4 regions of the Faecalibacterium hominis (ex Afrizal et al. 2022) genome follow, and region 2 is predicted to be linked to each of the others. Evidence: predicted binding sites of a transcription regulator. Region 2 holds the regulator's gene; each other region holds the start of a gene.
The links. The regulator HrcA, encoded in region 2, represses chaperone genes, less so after heat shock. The targets are predictions, from matches to a motif close to TGTTAGCACTCNNNNNNNNNGAGTGCTAACA.
Positions count from the first base shown of each region.

Region 1: the regulator HrcA is predicted to act here: its motif matches at 1,982-2,012, upstream of clpB (ATP-dependent chaperone ClpB).
Region 3: the regulator HrcA is predicted to act here: its motif matches at 1,870-1,900, upstream of htpG (molecular chaperone HtpG).
Region 4: the regulator HrcA is predicted to act here: its motif matches at 2,300-2,330, upstream of ACKXGA_RS00810 (Hsp20/alpha crystallin family protein).

Region 1 is NZ_CP186860.1:2,568,409-2,572,430, forward strand. It holds gene ACKXGA_RS12370 (NAD(P)-dependent malic enzyme) at 1-418, opposite strand, end outside; gene ACKXGA_RS12375 (trigger factor) at 699-1,841, shown strand; gene clpB (ATP-dependent chaperone ClpB) at 2,079-4,022, shown strand, end outside.
Region 2 is NZ_CP186860.1:1,818,475-1,822,496, reverse strand. It holds gene ACKXGA_RS08895 (Fic family protein) at 1-774, shown strand, start outside; gene ACKXGA_RS08890 (stage V sporulation T C-terminal domain-containing protein) at 882-1,424, shown strand; gene hrcA (heat-inducible transcriptional repressor HrcA) at 1,609-2,682, shown strand; gene grpE (nucleotide exchange factor GrpE) at 2,679-3,308, shown strand; gene dnaK (molecular chaperone DnaK) at 3,411-4,022, shown strand, end outside.
Region 3 is NZ_CP186860.1:815,812-819,833, forward strand. It holds gene ACKXGA_RS03975 (ATP-binding cassette domain-containing protein) at 1-603, shown strand, start outside; gene ACKXGA_RS03980 (HD domain-containing protein) at 725-1,231, opposite strand; gene ACKXGA_RS03985 (hypothetical protein) at 1,268-1,699, opposite strand; gene htpG (molecular chaperone HtpG) at 1,987-3,915, shown strand; gene ACKXGA_RS03995 (5-bromo-4-chloroindolyl phosphate hydrolysis family protein) at 4,015-4,022, shown strand, end outside.
Region 4 is NZ_CP186860.1:150,755-154,776, forward strand. It holds gene ACKXGA_RS00795 (Crp/Fnr family transcriptional regulator) at 1-320, opposite strand, end outside; gene ACKXGA_RS00800 (ATP-binding protein) at 420-1,139, shown strand; gene ACKXGA_RS00805 (pyruvate kinase) at 1,180-2,136, opposite strand; gene ACKXGA_RS00810 (Hsp20/alpha crystallin family protein) at 2,464-2,928, shown strand; gene ACKXGA_RS00815 (DUF6019 family protein) at 3,099-3,296, shown strand; gene ACKXGA_RS00820 (M15 family metallopeptidase) at 3,560-4,022, shown strand, end outside.

The sequences.
Region 1 (4,022 bases), 750 kb from region 2:
ACTCGGGGCTCTTGATATCCTCCAGATTGATGCCGCCAAAGGTGGGGGCAATGGCCTTGCAGGCCGCGATCACGCTGGCGGCATCGTGGGCATCGATGCAGATGGGGAAGGCATCCACGCCGCCGAACTCCTTGAACAGCACGGCTTTGCCCTCCATCACAGGCAGACCGGCCTCGGGGCCGATGTCACCCAGGCCCAGCACGGCGGTGCCGTTGGAAACAACGGCCACCATGTTGCCCTTGAAGGTGTACTTATAAACATCGTCGGGGTTTTCCTTGATCTTGCGGCAGGGCTCGGCAACGCCGGGGGTGTAGGCGGTAGACAGGTCATCACGGGTCTTGACCTCCACCTTGCTGGTAATGCCCACCTTACCGTGGTGGGTCTCGTGCATTTCAAGGGCGGCTTTGTTGTAATCCATGGGGTGTTCCTCCGTTTGTATCGGGCGCTTCCCGCGGAAGGGAGCGGCCGGGGTTTCTCGTATCTCCTTTATTTTAACAGAACCGGGCGGGCATTTCCACCGGAAAAGCCGCTTTTTCGGCCGGTGCCCCGCAAAAGTCGGACAAACCCGGCGCTCTATTTGTGGAATTTCTGCAAAATTCTTTTCTTTTTCACTTTTGCCCTTTATAATAAGGTCTGTACTATGCGACCCGAATCTGAACCCGGCGGGATGCCGGTGTTCCAACAGGAGGAACTTTATTTTGAAAAAGATCATCACAAAGGCGGTCTGCCTGCTCTGCGCCGGTGCGCTGGTGCTGGGCGCAGCAGGCTGCTCCAAGTCCGCTGATTCTTCTTCTGCCGCTTCCAGCACAGCCGCCGCTGTTTACGGCAGCGCGGAAGATTACGATTACGAGAACTTCTCCTACAGCAGCGGTCTGGACGAGAATGGCTACTGGGAGGGCGTGAAGGCGCTTGACTATGTCACCCTGCCCGAGAACTTTGCAAGCCTTACCTTCAAGCGTTCTGAGATCGAGCCCACCGAGGAAGAGGTCCAGAGCGAAATCGACAGCCTGCTCAGCGACCACGCCACCGAGAAGCAGGTGACGGACCGTGCCGCAGCGGACGGTGATACCGTCAACATCGACTATGCCGGGTCCGTGGATGGCGTTGCGTTCAGCGGCGGCACTTACAGCGGCTACAGCCTGACCCTGGGCAGCGGTACTTTCGTCGATGGCTTTGAGGATCAGATCGTAGGCCACACCCCCGGCGAGACCTTTGATGTCACCGTGACCTTCCCGGAGGGATACAGCGATTCTACCGATTTCGAGGGCAACACCGTTGTCCTGAGCGGCAAAAAAGCCGTGTTCTCCGTTACCCTGAACTACATCAGCGAGAAGGTCCTGCCCGAGCTGACCGATGCGTGGGTGGCCGAGAACTACGGCGAGAGCGATGATGTTCACACCGTGGAGGAGCTGAAAGCGCTCTACCAGAAGATGCTCTACAACACCAACCTGCAGAACGCCATCATGGACGACCTGCTGGCGAACTCCACCTTCAAGGAGCTGCCCAAGGAGGTCACAGATTATCAGGTGAACCAGTGCCTGAACTACTACTACACCATGGCCAACTACTACGGCTACGATCTGGACAGCTTTGTGCAGACCGCCGCTGGCTATGAGAACGCCGATGCCCTGCTGGAGGGGATGAGCGACAGCATCACCACCTACTCCAAGGAGGCCCTGCTCTATCAGGCAGTGGCCGAGACACTGGACATCGTGCCCACCCAGGAGCAGATCGATACCTATTCCTCCTACACCGGCACCTACGGTGAGAACTACTGCACCATGGTCGCCCTGATGGATGCCGTCACCGATGCGCTGACGGAAAGCGCAGTGGTGAGCTGAGTGCCCTGCCCCCATATCAAGAGAACTTGTGCCGCTTCGGGTCTGCCGGGGCGGCATTTTTGTCTTGTTTGCAAACAATTTGTGAATTGTTGCCGTACCATCGAAAACCCTATTGACAAAGTGGGGTGTTTGGAGTATAGTTTTAGCAGTCGAGCAGATAGAGTGCTAAAAATGAAATGGCAATCAATCTGAAAGACTGCTGAAATAACACTTCCGGTACGAATGGAGGTCGATTCTATGAATACCAATCAATATACGCAGAAAACACTGGAAGCCCTGCAGGCTGCCCAGCAGCTGGCTGTGGAGTACCAGCACAACGCTTTGGAGCCGGAACATCTGCTGCACGCCCTGGCTTCGCAGGAGCAGGGCCTGATCCCGCAGCTTCTGCAGAAGCTGAACGTGGACCCGGGCAGCTTTGCCGCTGCTGTGGCCGAAAAGCTGTCGGCCCTACCCCGGGTGTCTGGCTCCGGCCGTGACCCGGACAAGGTCTATATCTCGCAGGCAGCGGATAAAGTCCTGAGCGCCGCCGCCCGGGAAGCCAAGGCCATGAAGGACGAATACGTCAGTGTTGAGCATGTGTTCCTGGGCCTGCTGGATGAGCCGACCCAGAACACCACGGAGCTGTTCCGCGCCTTCAACATCAAGAAGGATGCGTTCCTGCAGCAGCTGACTGCCGTGCGCGGCAACCAGCGCGTGACCAACGACAACCCCGAGGATACCTACAACGCCCTGCAGAAGTACGGTCAGGATCTGGTCGATCTGGCCCGGAAGCAGAAGCTGGACCCCGTGATCGGCCGTGATCAGGAGATCCGCAATGTGATCCGCATCCTGTCCCGTAAGACCAAGAACAACCCCTGCCTGATCGGTGAGCCCGGCGTTGGCAAGACTGCCATCGCCGAGGGCCTGGCCCAGCGGATCGTGCGCGGCGATGTGCCCGAGAACCTGAAGGACCGCACCGTGTTCAGCCTGGACATGGGCGCTCTGGTGGCCGGTGCAAAGTACCGCGGCGAGTTTGAGGAGCGCCTGAAGAGCGTCCTGAATGAGGTCAAGAAGAGCGAGGGCAAGATCATCCTCTTCATTGATGAGCTGCACACCATCGTGGGTGCGGGCAAGACCGACGGTGCCATGGACGCGGGCAACCTGCTCAAGCCCATGCTGGCCCGGGGCGAGCTGCACTGCATCGGCGCAACCACGCTGGACGAATACCGCCAGTATATCGAAAAAGACCCCGCTCTGGAGCGCCGGTTCCAGCCGGTGCAGGTGGATGAGCCCACAGTGGAGGACACCATCTCCATCCTGCGTGGTCTGAAGGAGCGCTATGAGGTGTTCCACGGCGTGAAGATCAGCGATAATGCGCTGATCGCCGCCGCAACCCTCTCTGACCGCTATATCACCGACCGCTTCCTGCCGGATAAGGCCATCGACCTGGTGGATGAAGCCTGCGCCATGATCAAGACTGAGATGGACAGTATGCCCAGCGAGATGGATGATCTGGCCCACCGCATCACCCAGCTGCAGATCGAGCAGGTCAGCTTGAAAAAGGAGACCGATGCCCTGAGCCAGAGCCGCCTGCATGAGCTGGAAAAGGAACTGGCCGAGCTGCAGGATAAGTTCCGCAGCATGAAGGCAAAGTGGGAAAACGAGAAGAACGCCATTGGCAAGGTGCAGACCCTGCGTGAGCAGATCGAGCAGACCAATGCCGCTATTGAGAAAGCCCAGCGTGAGTATGACCTGAATAAGGCTGCTGAGCTGAAATACGGCAAGCTGCCCGAGCTGCAGAAACAGCTGGAAGCGGAGGAAAAGTTGGCCAACGAGAAGAAGGAGGACAGCCTCCTGCGTGACCGCGTGACCGACGAGGAGATCGCCCGGATCGTGGCCCGCTGGACCGGCATCCCGGTGGAGAAGCTGGTGGAGGGCGAGCGCGAGAAGCTGCTGCACCTGGACGATGTGCTCCACAAGAGAGTCATCGGTCAGGACGAGGCCGTGACCAAGGTGAGCGAGGCCATCCTGCGCAGCCGCGCCGGCATCGCCAACCCCAACCGCCCCATCGGCAGCTTCCTCTTCCTCGGCCCCACCGGTGTGGGCAAGACCGAGCTGGCCAAGGCGCTGGCACAGGCTCTGTTTGACGATGAGCGCAACATGGTGCGTATCGATATGACGGAGTATATGGAGAAGTTCAGC
Region 2 (4,022 bases):
AATGTTTTAAATCTCATCCACGAGAACTATGCCTATATTCCGGTAGAGCCGGGGTACATCCTGCAACTGCACCGTGATCTGCTGAAATATACGAATTTGACCTATCGAGGACATTTTAAGACTACACCCAATGAGATCGATATGACCCTTCCCAGCGGGGAACGCCATGTGCTGTTCCGCCCGCTGGAACCATACGAGACACCGGGTGTTGTGGAGGCACTTTGCTGCACTTATCAGGATGTGCTGCACAGAGAACTCGTTGATCCCCTGCTTTTGATCCCCTATTTTATCTTGGATTTTCTCTGTATCCATCCTTTCAATGATGGTAACGGCAGAATGAGCCGGCTGCTGACCCTTTTGATGCTGTATCAGAATGGATATGTTGTGGGGCAGTACATCAGCATTGAAAAAGCAATTGCAGAGACTAAGGATGAGTACTATGCAGCACTGGCGCAGGCTGATCAGCACTGGCATGAGGAGGAAAATGACCCGACACCGTTTATCAAATATATGCTGGCGGTGATCTGCTCCTGTTATCAGGATTTTGAGCAGCGAGTCGATCTGGTCGGCGGGGGACAGAAGCGCGTGACGGCGTACGAACGAGTGCGCAGTTATGCGATGGAAAGGCTGGGAGCCTTTACAAAACAGGAGGCAGCAGAGGCCTGCCCGGGCTTTGGTACAAGCTCGATTGAAAGCGCGCTGAAAAAACTGACAGAGGAGGGCGTTCTGGAGAGGATCGGCGCGGGCAGAAAGACGCAGTATGTGCGCAGGTAAGGCTCCGGCAGGAGCTGAATGAATAATTCCCTTCCTGTTTCCACAGAATAACCATACTTCACAGAAATCTGGAAGCAAAACCGGAACATGGAAAGGAAGGGAACCTTATGAAAGCAACCGGCATCGTGCGCCGCATCGATGAGCTGGGGCGGGTGGTCATCCCCAAGGAGATCCGCCGCACCCAGCGCATCCGCAGGGGAGACCCGCTGGAGATCTTCACAACGGGGGACGGCGAGGTCATCTTCAAAAAGTATTCGCCCATGGGGGAACTGAGCGGGGTGACGGCCCAGTATGTGGATGTGCTGAGCAAGTGCTTTGCCCTGACGGCCTTTGTCTCAGACCGGGACCGCATTCTGGCGGCATCCGGTGCAGGCAGGCGGGATCTGGCAGACCGCAGCGTGAGCCAGCCGCTGGAAAAGCTGATGGACAGCCGCAAGCCCTACCAGAGCGATGGCAGCCCCGAAAAGGCATTGCTGCCCTGTGAGGGCTCGCCCCGGGCGCTGCTGTGCGCTGTGCCCATCATTGCGGCGGGGGATGTCACCGGCAGTGTGGGCCTGCTTACGGAGGACCGCACTGCCCAGCCCGATGCCGCCCAGCTCAAGGCGGTGAACGTGGCGGCGGCATTTCTGGCAAAGCAGATGGAGGAATGATCTATTATATAGGAGAGCCGCCGCAGGGCGGCTCTTTTTTGTGCGGCCTTTATGACAGAATTATGAATCTTTCAAAACTTTTCTGAGAAGCTATTGACAGCGCCGCAAAATTGGATATAATGGTCTTAGCACTCAGGAAGAAGGAGTGCTAAAGAACAAAAAGCGAACGAAGGAGGCAGGCGCTATGACGATGGATGCACGCAAACAGCGTGTCTTGCAGGCGATCGTTGCGCTGTATGGCCTCGAGGGCGAGCCCGTGGGCAGCAGTGTGCTGGCAAACTACTTTGATATGGCAGTTTCCAGTGCCACGCTGCGCAACGAGATGGCCGCGCTGACCAAGCTGGGTCTGCTGGAGCAGCCCCACACCAGCGCAGGCCGTGTCCCCAGTGCCAAGGGCTACCGTTATTATCTGGATCATCTTCTCACCGATGACCAGCCGCTGGACCGTGTGACCCGCGCCCGTGTGGACGCGGTGTTCGCAAGCCTTGACCACGAGCCGGAAAAGCTGGCACAGGGTGCCGCCAAGGCGCTGGCCGCCATCAGCGGCTGCACCGCCGCCGTCAGCACCCCCTGTGCTGAGGATCTCTGCATCGCCCACTACGAGGTGGTGCAGGTGGGCCGCAGCGCCGCAGCGGTGCTGGCTGTGACCACTGCCGGTTATGTCCGCACCCGTGTGGCGCGGGTCCGCACCGGTCTTTCCCGGGAAAATGCAGCGGCGCTTGCCGCCCTGCTCAACCGGAACCTGACCTTTGTGGCTCCTGTTGATCTGTCGCCCCGGCTCCTTGCAGAGCTGTGCAGCCAGATCAGCCCGGAGCTGGTGCCGGTGATCAGCGCCGCTGCCGCCATCCTGCAGGATTCCACCCAGCCCCATGTGTATCTGGGTGGTGAGCAGTACCTGCTGGACTGGCCCCAGCTGGACGGCAAGGTGGGCAGCATTCTGAGCCTGCTGAACGACGAAGAGCAGGCCGCCGCCCTCATTGCACCCCCGGCAGAGCAGAGCGAAAGCATCCTGCTGGGCGAGGATCTGGAACCTCAGATCCCCGGCCTGTGCATCGTGAGTGACCGGTATCTGGTGGGCGGAGGCCTCTGGGGCTCCGTGGCTCTCATCGGCCCCACCCGGATGCCCTTCCAGAAGCTGATGCCGCTGCTCCACACCTTTGCCGATCAGCTTGGCGAAGGAATGAGCGGCAAACGAAAAGATACCCCGCAGGCAGCCGCACCCCGGCGGACTGTGATCTATAAGGAGGACCTGGAATGAGCGAAGAAACAAAAAAGACCCCGCAGGCAGAAGAACCTGCCGTGGAGCCCAACACCGCCGAGCAGGCCGCCCCGGAAACTGCACCTGAGCAGGCAGCGGCTCCCGAGACGAATGCTGAAGCGGCAGACCCCAAGAAAAAGGATGGCTTCTTCAACAAGAAGGCCCGGGAGCTGGAGGCCGTGAAGGCAAAGCTGGACGCGGCTGAGAAGAATGCCAATCAGGCCAAGGATCAGCTGCTGCGGATGGCCGCCGAGTATGAGAACTACCGCAAGCGCTCCACCCGTGAGGCTGACCAGAAGTTCAACGACGGCGTGTCCTTTGCCGTGAACCAGATCGTCCCCATTCTGGATACGCTGGAGATGGCGGCCAACGCCCCCACCACCGACGAGAACTACAAGAAGGGCGTGACCATGACGCTGGACAAAGCCGCCAAGGCGCTGAGCACCCTCCATGTGGAGGAGATCGAGGCGCTGGGCAAGCCCTTTGACCCCAACTTTATGAATGCCGTGCAGCAGATCCCCGCCCCCGATGGGCAGGAGAGCGGCACCGTGATTACGGTTTACCAGAAGGGCTACAAGCTGGGCGATAAGATCGTCCGTCATGCCACCGTTGTTGTGGCAGAGTGATTTTGCAAGACCCCGCAAGGGTTTTCAAATATAACATCCGCTTGGTAACATTTGAGCATCACATAAACAAAAAACGTTCTGAATTTGAGAGGAGCTTTCATTATGAGTAAGATCATTGGTATCGACCTTGGTACTACCAACAGCTGCGTGGCTGTTATGGAGGGCGGCGAGCCCGTTGTTATCGCTAACTCTGAGGGTGCACGCACCACCCCGTCCGTTGTCGGCTTCACCAAGACCGGCGACCGTCTGGTGGGTCAGGTCGCAAAGCGCCAGGCCATCACCAACCCTGAGAACACGGTGGCTTCCATCAAGCGTTATATGGGCACCGACCACAAGGTGACCCTGAACGGCAAGGAGTACACTCCCCAGCAGGTCAGCGCTATGATCCTGCAGAAGCTGAAGGCTGATGCCGAGGCTTATCTGGGCGAGACTGTCACCGATGCAGTCATCACCGTTCCTGCATACTTCAACGACAGCCAGCGTCAGGCAACCAAGGACGCAGGCACCATTGCCGGCCTGAACGTCAAGCGTATCATCAACGAGCCCACTGCCGCATCTCTGGCATACGGCATCGATAAGGAAGAGGACCAGAAGATCATGGTCTACGACTTGGGCGGCGGCACCTTCGATGTCTCCATCATCGAGATGGGTGACGGCGTGACCGAGGTTCTGGCCACCAACGGTGATACCCACCTGGGCGGCGATGACTTCGAC
Region 3 (4,022 bases), 1.0 Mb from region 2:
TCCCTTGGCTATGCCAGCGAGGACGACCCCAGCCAGATCAACATCTATCCGCTGGACTTCGAGCAGAAGGCTGAGGTCCTCAACGTGCTGGACAGCTACAATGCCGCCATGCGTGAGCAGGGCGCGGAAGACAAGGTGATCCAGTACACTGATGTGGTGGGCACCCTGATGACCTCCGTGACCAGGATCATCAACATGATCTCCAACATGCTGGTGGCCTTTGTCTCCATCTCGCTGGTGGTCTCCTCCATTATGATCGGCATCATCACCTATATCAGCGTGCTGGAGCGCCGCAAGGAGATCGGCATCCTGCGTGCCATCGGTGCTTCCAAGCGGAACATCTCCGAGGTGTTCAACGCCGAGACCTTCATCATCGGCCTGTGCTCGGGCCTCATGGGCATCGGCCTCAGCAGGCTGCTGCTCATTCCGGGCAACATGCTCATCCAGAAGATCGCCGTCGGCACCAGCGTAGTGGCCGTTCTGCCCTGGAAGGCCGCTGTGGTGCTGGTTGCGCTGGCAACTGTGCTGACCATTCTGGGCGGCTTCATCCCCGCCAAAACCGCTTCCCGCTCTGACCCTGTCAAGGCTCTGAGAGCAGAATAAGATCACTTTTCCAAAGAGACTGTTGCACAAGCCCCAGCAAAAAAGACCAGAGTTGTTTCGCCAAACGGCGTTACAACTCTGGTCTTTTGCTTTCTTTCATGTGAACAGTGCGGCGGCTTCTTTACCACTCTTCTTCGTCAGCGCCCACCCTTGTGCGGCGGAACATGCTCTCCACAATGGCGCAGTATTTATCCGCCAGACAGACGATGACCGCCTCGCGGCAGGTCGGGATATGGCGGAAGGTCAGGGGCCACATGTGGCTTGCAATGACGTTCTGCTCCTTTTTGGTAATGCCGAACACCCGCTGCGCGTTCACACAGGCAGACCCCGGGTGGGAAAAGCCGTGCATCTCAAACAGATGCCGCAGGCCGTGGAAAGAGCCCTGCTTGTGCCAGTCATAGAGATAGAAATCGTGGAGGAAGGCCCCCACGGCCAGCGTGGTCTCATCGGCTCCCAGATGGAAGCGGTGGTTGATCCAGCAGCTGACCACGACCACATTCTTGCAGTGCTGGTAGGTGGTCACATCACCGTGCTGGATAAACTCACGCATTTCCTGCACCTTGGGGTGATGGTCGTACTGTTCCAGAATAGCGGACAGGCGCTCCCGTTCCGTTTGTGAAAGCTGCATGGAAAATTCCCTTTCTTTTTGTCAGAAACGCCGGGCTCAGCTCCGCAGCTGAACCGGGTTGGAGCTGCCGAAGTTCTCAGCGGCCGAAGGATTTTCGCGGGTCAGGCTCAGGTCCACCAGATACTGCTTGCCGTCGCCCAGCGCCTCCAGCTCGGCCAGCTTGGCCTCGGCAGAAGCCTTGTCCGGGTACCACTGGATGAGGAAGAAGTTTTCCTCCTCCACGCCGTAATACAGCCACTGGCCGTCTGCCCGCAGCAGGTCGTCCAGATGATCCACCTCATCGCCATCGGTCAGGCCCAGGCCCTCCTCGGCGTAGACATTTTCAGGTTCCACCTGCAGCACCTCAATGACCTGAATGGCGCTCTGTAAGTATTCATCCTGCGAAATGCTCTTGTCCGAGCGTTCCCAGCCCGTCAGGAATGCCTGCATCAGCAGGTTCTTCACGGAGATCTCCGGCTTCATTGCCATAACATATTCCTCTTTCCTCGTTTGTTTCCGCTGACCAGTATACGCTAAAAATTGTGAAAGGTCAACTATTTCTTTATGAATTTTTTGTAGCAACGCACAAAAGGCATTTTGTTCCAGTTCATTTCTGAACTTTTTATGAAACCCCTTGATTTTTGACCCGCATCGGTGTATATTAGCACTCGAAAGATATGAGTGCTAAGAAGATACAGCATCGGCTGCTTCTTCTGCATTGCCGCTCCTTTTGCGAGGGGCCGGATCTGAATACTGTACAAAAGAGGTTTTGTATTATGGCGAAGAAAGAATTTCAGGCTGAAAGCAAAAAACTGATGGACATGATGATCAACTCCATCTACACCAACAAGGAGATCTTCCTCCGTGAGCTGATCTCCAACGCTTCGGATGCCATCGACAAACTTTATTATAAGAGCCTGACCGATCCTTCCGTGGGCATGAACAAGGGCGATTTCCGCATCCTGCTCACCCGCGACAAGGACAATCGCCTGCTGACTGTCTCCGATAACGGCATCGGCATGACCAAAGAAGAGCTGGAGCAGAACCTGGGCACCATTGCCCACTCCGGTTCTCTGGACTTTAAGAAGGACAACAAGGACGAGAACATCGACATCATCGGTCAGTTCGGCGTGGGCTTCTACTCCGCCTTCATGGTCGCCGACAAGGTCACCGTCATCTCCAAGGCATACGGTGCGGATGAGGCCTGGCAGTGGGAGTCCAGCGGTGCTGACGGCTACGAGCTGACCCCCGCTGAGAAGGAAACCGCCGGTACTGACATCATCCTGCACATCAAAGACAGCACCGATACCGACAATTACGAGAACTTCCTCGATGAATACGGCATTGTGGCCATCGTCAAAAAGTACAGCGACTATGTGCGCTATCCCATCCAGATGGAGCGGGAGAAGAGCCGCCAGAAACCCGAACCCGATCCCAAGCCCGAGGACTACAAGCCGGAGTGGGAGACCTACACCGAGCTTGAGACCCTGAACAGCATGGTACCCATCTGGAAGAAGCAGAAGAGCGAGGTCACCGATGAGGAATACGCCAGCTTCTACAAGGATAAGTTCAACGATTACTCTGACCCTGCCCGTGTCATCGTGAGCCGCACCGAGGGCACAGCCAACTATAACGCCCTGCTGTTCGTGCCCAGCCACCGCCCCTATGATTTCTACACCAAGGAGTATGAGAAGGGTCTGGCCCTGTACGCATCCGGCGTGCTCATTATGGAAAAGTGCGCCGACCTGCTGCCCGATTACTTCAGCTTCGTCAAGGGCATTGTGGACAGCCAGGATCTGAGCCTGAACATCAGCCGTGAGATGCTGCAGAAGGACAACCAGCTCAAGCTGATCCACAACGCACTGGAAAAGAAGATCAAGAACGAGCTGCACTCCATGCTGGTCAACGACCGCGAAAAGTACGAGGCATTCTGGAAGGAGTTCGGCCGCCAGATCAAGTTCGGCGCTTACTCTGATTACGGGATGCACGCTGAGCTGCTGCGCGACCTGCTGCTGTTCTGGTCTGCCAAGGAGCAGAAGATGGTCACCCTGCAGGAGTATGTGGACAAGATGCCTGCCGAGCAGAAGTTCATCTACTTTGCCGCCGGTGATTCCACCGATCGTCTGGCAAAGCTCCCCGCCGCCGAGCTGGTTCTGGACAAGGGCTATGATGTCCTGCTGCTGACCGAGGACGTGGATGAGTTCTGCCTGCAGATCATGCGCAGCTACCCCCGCAAGGATGCCGAGGGCAAGGACGGCACCGTGGAGTTCAAGAACGTCAACAGCGGCGATCTGGGCCTTGAGACCGAGGACGAGAAAAAAGCCGCTGAAGATGCCACCGCCGAGAACAAGCCCCTGTTCGATGCCATGAAGGACGCTCTGGACGGCAAGGTCAAGGAGGTCAAGGTCTCCACCCGCCTGAAGGATCACCCCGTCTGCCTGAGCGCCGACGGCCCCCTGTCCATCGAGATGGAGAAGGTGCTCTCCAAGCAGCCCGGCAGCGAGGGCGTGAAGAGCGACAAGGTGCTGGAGCTGAACATCAACCACCCCGTGTTCGCCGTGCTGAAGGCCGCACAGGAGGCCGGTGATACCGACAAGGTCAAGAAATACAGCAGCCTGCTCTATGCACAGGCACAGCTGATCGAGGGCCTGCCTGTGGATGATCCCGCCGCTTACGCCGAGGCCGTTTGCAGCCTGATGAAGTAATTCCCTTTCCCACAAATAAATTACCCCCTTAACAAAAGGGCCGTGCTCCGCTATAATAAAGTGGAACACGGCTTTTTTATTTTAGGAGGATTCTGCCCCATGGAGCC
Region 4 (4,022 bases), 1.4 Mb from region 2:
ATCTCGCAATCCTCCTCTGCCACCACGCTGATGTTCAGGATGGCACCGGGAGTGGCGGCGTAAGGCTCCCCGAAAAAATCTCCGGTATTGCACTTGGACAGGATGTTGCGGTGTCCCCAAAGATCCTCCTGAATCACAAGGGTGGAGCCGGACAGTACCAGCCCCATGACCTCCGTGGAATCTCCGGCACGGAAAATGTAGGAGCCCCGGGGCCGGGTGATTTTCGCTGCACTGACACAGTGCAGGATGGACAGGATCTCATCATCGGTAAGCCCGGTAAAAAAGGGGCAGTTCCGCAGAACAGGCAGATATTTTTGCATAAAAGCCCTCCTTGTTGGAATTCAAACATACAAGCTGCCTTTAGTATACTATAATAAGGATGCAAATGCAAAAAACACCCACAACAGGAGAGTATAGATATGATTCGGAAGATCATCCATATTGACGAAGAAAAATGCAACGGCTGCGGCTTGTGCGCAACCGCCTGCCACGAGGGAGCCATTGATATTATCAACGGCAAGGCAAAGCTGGTGCGGGAAAATTTCTGCGATGGCTTTGGCGATTGCCTGCCGGGCTGCCCCACCGGTGCTATCACCTTTGAGGAGCGGGAAGCCCCCGCTTACGACGAGGCAGCGGTGCAGGAGAACAAAAAGAAAAAAGAGCTGCAGGAGAAGATGAAGCATCTCCACGAGGGCGGCTGCCCCGGCTCCCGGATGCGGATGCTGGAACAGCCGGAGGCTGCCGAAAGCGCAGCTGCTGCCCCCGTGCAGCCAGTTTCCCGCCTGCGCAACTGGCCGGTGCAGATCAAGCTGGCACCCATCCATGCGCCCTACTTTGAGGGCGCAAAGCTACTGATTGCAGCGGACTGCACGGCCTATGCCTACGCCAATTTCCATCAGGAATTTATGCGCGGCAAGGTGACCCTCATCGGCTGCCCGAAGCTGGACGCTGTGGATTACAGCGAAAAGCTCACCGAGATCCTGCGCAGCAACGACATCCAGAGCGTGACCATCCTCCGCATGGAGGTGCCCTGCTGCGGCGGCTTGGAGATGGCAGCGAAAAAGGCACTGCAGACCAGCGGAAAGTTCATTCCGTGGCAGGTGGTCACCATTTCCATTGACGGAAAAATTCTAGACTAAATGCGGCAACACAGATCGACCGAGTGTCTTTGACTTTGGGTTATTCCAAGGCGGTGCGGGCAGTGCGCACAAGATACTCCATGGCCTCCACCGGGTACTGCCCGGCGGCGGTCTCCCCGGTGAGCATCACGCTGGAAGCGCCGTCTGCTACGGCGTTGTAGATGTCGCTGACCTCGGCGCGGGTGGGGACCGCCCGGCTGCACATACTGTCCAGCATCTGGGTCACCACCATAAAGGGCACCCCGGCAGACCGGCAGACCGCCGAAAGCTGTTTCTGGCACCGGGGCAGCTCCCACAGGGGCATGGCGTTGCCAAGGTCCCCGCGGGCAATGACCACTTCATCCACAAGGGGGAGGAACTCCGGCAGGGCCTGTACCCCCGCAAGGCTCTCGATCTTGGCAAAAATGCGGATCTGCCCGGCCCCGGCCTGTTCCAGCGCCCGGCGCAGGGTGCGGATGTCCTCAGCCCCCCGAACGAAGGGCAGCATCACCCCGGTAACGCCGCAGGCTCCCGCCAGCTGCAGGTTTTGCAGGTCCTCCTCCGTCAACGTGGGGGAGGCCACCGTCAGCCCCGGTGCCGCAAGGCTTTTGCGGCTTTGCAGGGTGCCGCCCCGTACCACAGTACACTGCAGGGCAGCGCCATCGGCTTCGGCCACCTGCACAAGGAGCCTGCCGTCGTCCAGCAGGAGGTTCTGGCCCGGCCGGGCTGCATGCACCAGCGCCGTCGGGCAGGGGACACCCCCTTGCCCCAGCCGGAGGCTCTGGCCTGGTTCCAGCACAAGGGGCTGGGGCAGCGTGCCAATGCGCAGCTCCGGCCCCTGCAGGTCGATGAGCAGCTGGGGGATGCCCACGGCGTGGATGATATCCAGCCAGTCTTTGTGGGCCGAAAGGGGCCCGTGGGAAAGGTTCATGCGGATGCCCGTCATGCCAGCTTCCACCATGCGCTGCAAGGTCTCCAGCTGGGCACAGGCGGGGCCGATGGTACCATAAAATTCCAAAAAATCACCCGGTTTCGTTTTTTCCTATTGTAACACGGAACGGGACCGTTGAAAAGTGCCAAACCGGGCGGCAGCGAAAAAAGGCGTGGCAGCCCGCCCCAAAGGGGAAAACGGAGAGAGCCAGAACCAAGAAATTGTTGCAGAAGTATTATTTTTTTGTGAATATTAGCACTCTGCTATTGACACTGCTAACGTATGGTGCTATAACAGTGGCGTGCTCAGGAGGAAGGGCAAAAGGAGAGCCGCTAGGCTCCCCGGAAAGCCCTTCTGAATGGACGCTTCAGATTTTTTGCCCCGACCCGAACGCCGGGATTGGAGGAATGATTTATGCTTATGCCGACTGTTTTCCATGAAAACCTGTTCGATGATTTCTTCGATCCGTTCTGGAATGACGCTGCACTGGAACGTATGATGAACCGTGAGGCTCGTGATACCTTTGGTAAGCGCGGTGCAAACATGATGAAGACCGATGTCAAACAGACGGACAACGGCTACGAAGTAGCTGTTGACCTGCCGGGCTGCAAGAAGGAAGACGTTCAGATGGATCTGAACGACGGCTACCTGACCATTCAGGCAGTGCGCAGCCACAGCAATGACGAAAAGGATAAGAAGGGCCGCTATCTGCGGCGCGAATCCTTCTCCGGCACCTGCGCACGCAGTTTCTACGTGGGCGATGTGAAGAAGGAGGACATCCATGCAAAGTTCGAGGATGGTGTCCTGTACGTCGAGCTGCCTGCTCCTCAGCAGACGAAGGCTTTGCCTGAGAACCCGAATTTGATTGCAATCGAGTAAAACGCCGGTCGTGTGCGCCAAGTCACACACGCACATAAAGTGGCCCCGGAGAGCTGCAACAAGCCCTCCGGGGCCGTTTTTGTTTCCTGGTATCTTTTCCGCAGAGAGAAATCATGGTATACTGAGAACGACAACTCGGAATTTATGAAATCGGAGGCATTGATATTATTATGTGGAATGAACTAGGAATCAGCGGTGGAACCGCAATCGTTGTTTTAATTGCGCTGTATTTTGTTATCAAGTGGGCAGTGAAAAATGGTATTAAAGAAGCATACAGTGCTATCACCGGAAAGAAAACTGATGAAGACATCAAAAACGAGAAAGAACTGAAAGAGCTTGGAGCAGATCTGAAGATCAAGCTGTCCTGAACGAGTCCTCTGCCACGGTAGCCGGTCACCCTCTCCATTGACGGGAAAATTCTGAATGGAGGAAAGCGCTTTAACGCGGGATTTTTATAAACCCCAAAGGGAGTTCTGTTCGGACGTTCGTCCGTAACGGAACTCCCTTTTTTGAAAGACACAATTTTTTAACATCCCTTTCCGTTTACACCCCGGCGAAAGAAGTGTATAATAAAATAATGTAATTGTGCGGCTGTGCATTGCGAAATGATGTGAGAAGGGAACCGATATCGATGAACCAAAACAAGCAAGCGCCCCGGCGGCGGATGACCCGGCGGGAGTGGAGGATCCGGCGCTGCCTGCGTCTGGCACGGAACTGGGCCGTGTTTCTGGCGGCCTGCGGCGCGGCTGTTGCCCTGATGACCAGCGGCATTTTATGGCTGCTGCCCAAGGCCCACGCCCTGATCGCGGGGCCGGAGGCCTTTGTGGCCAGAAATTACGATGGCACCGAATACCAGCTGAACCTTGCCGATGCCCGGCTGGTGCTGGTGAACGGCAATCTGCCGCTGGACGCAGAGCCTGCCCCGGCCCTTGCGGTGGCGGATGATGCCACGGGCCAGCAGCTGGAAGCGGAAGCCGCAGAGCAGTACCGCGCCATGGCGGCAGCTGCGGCGGCAGACGGTATCACGCTGGAACTGGTGACGGGCTATCAGGATGTTTTCGCACGGGAAGCGGCCTTTGATGCCCGGAAGCAGG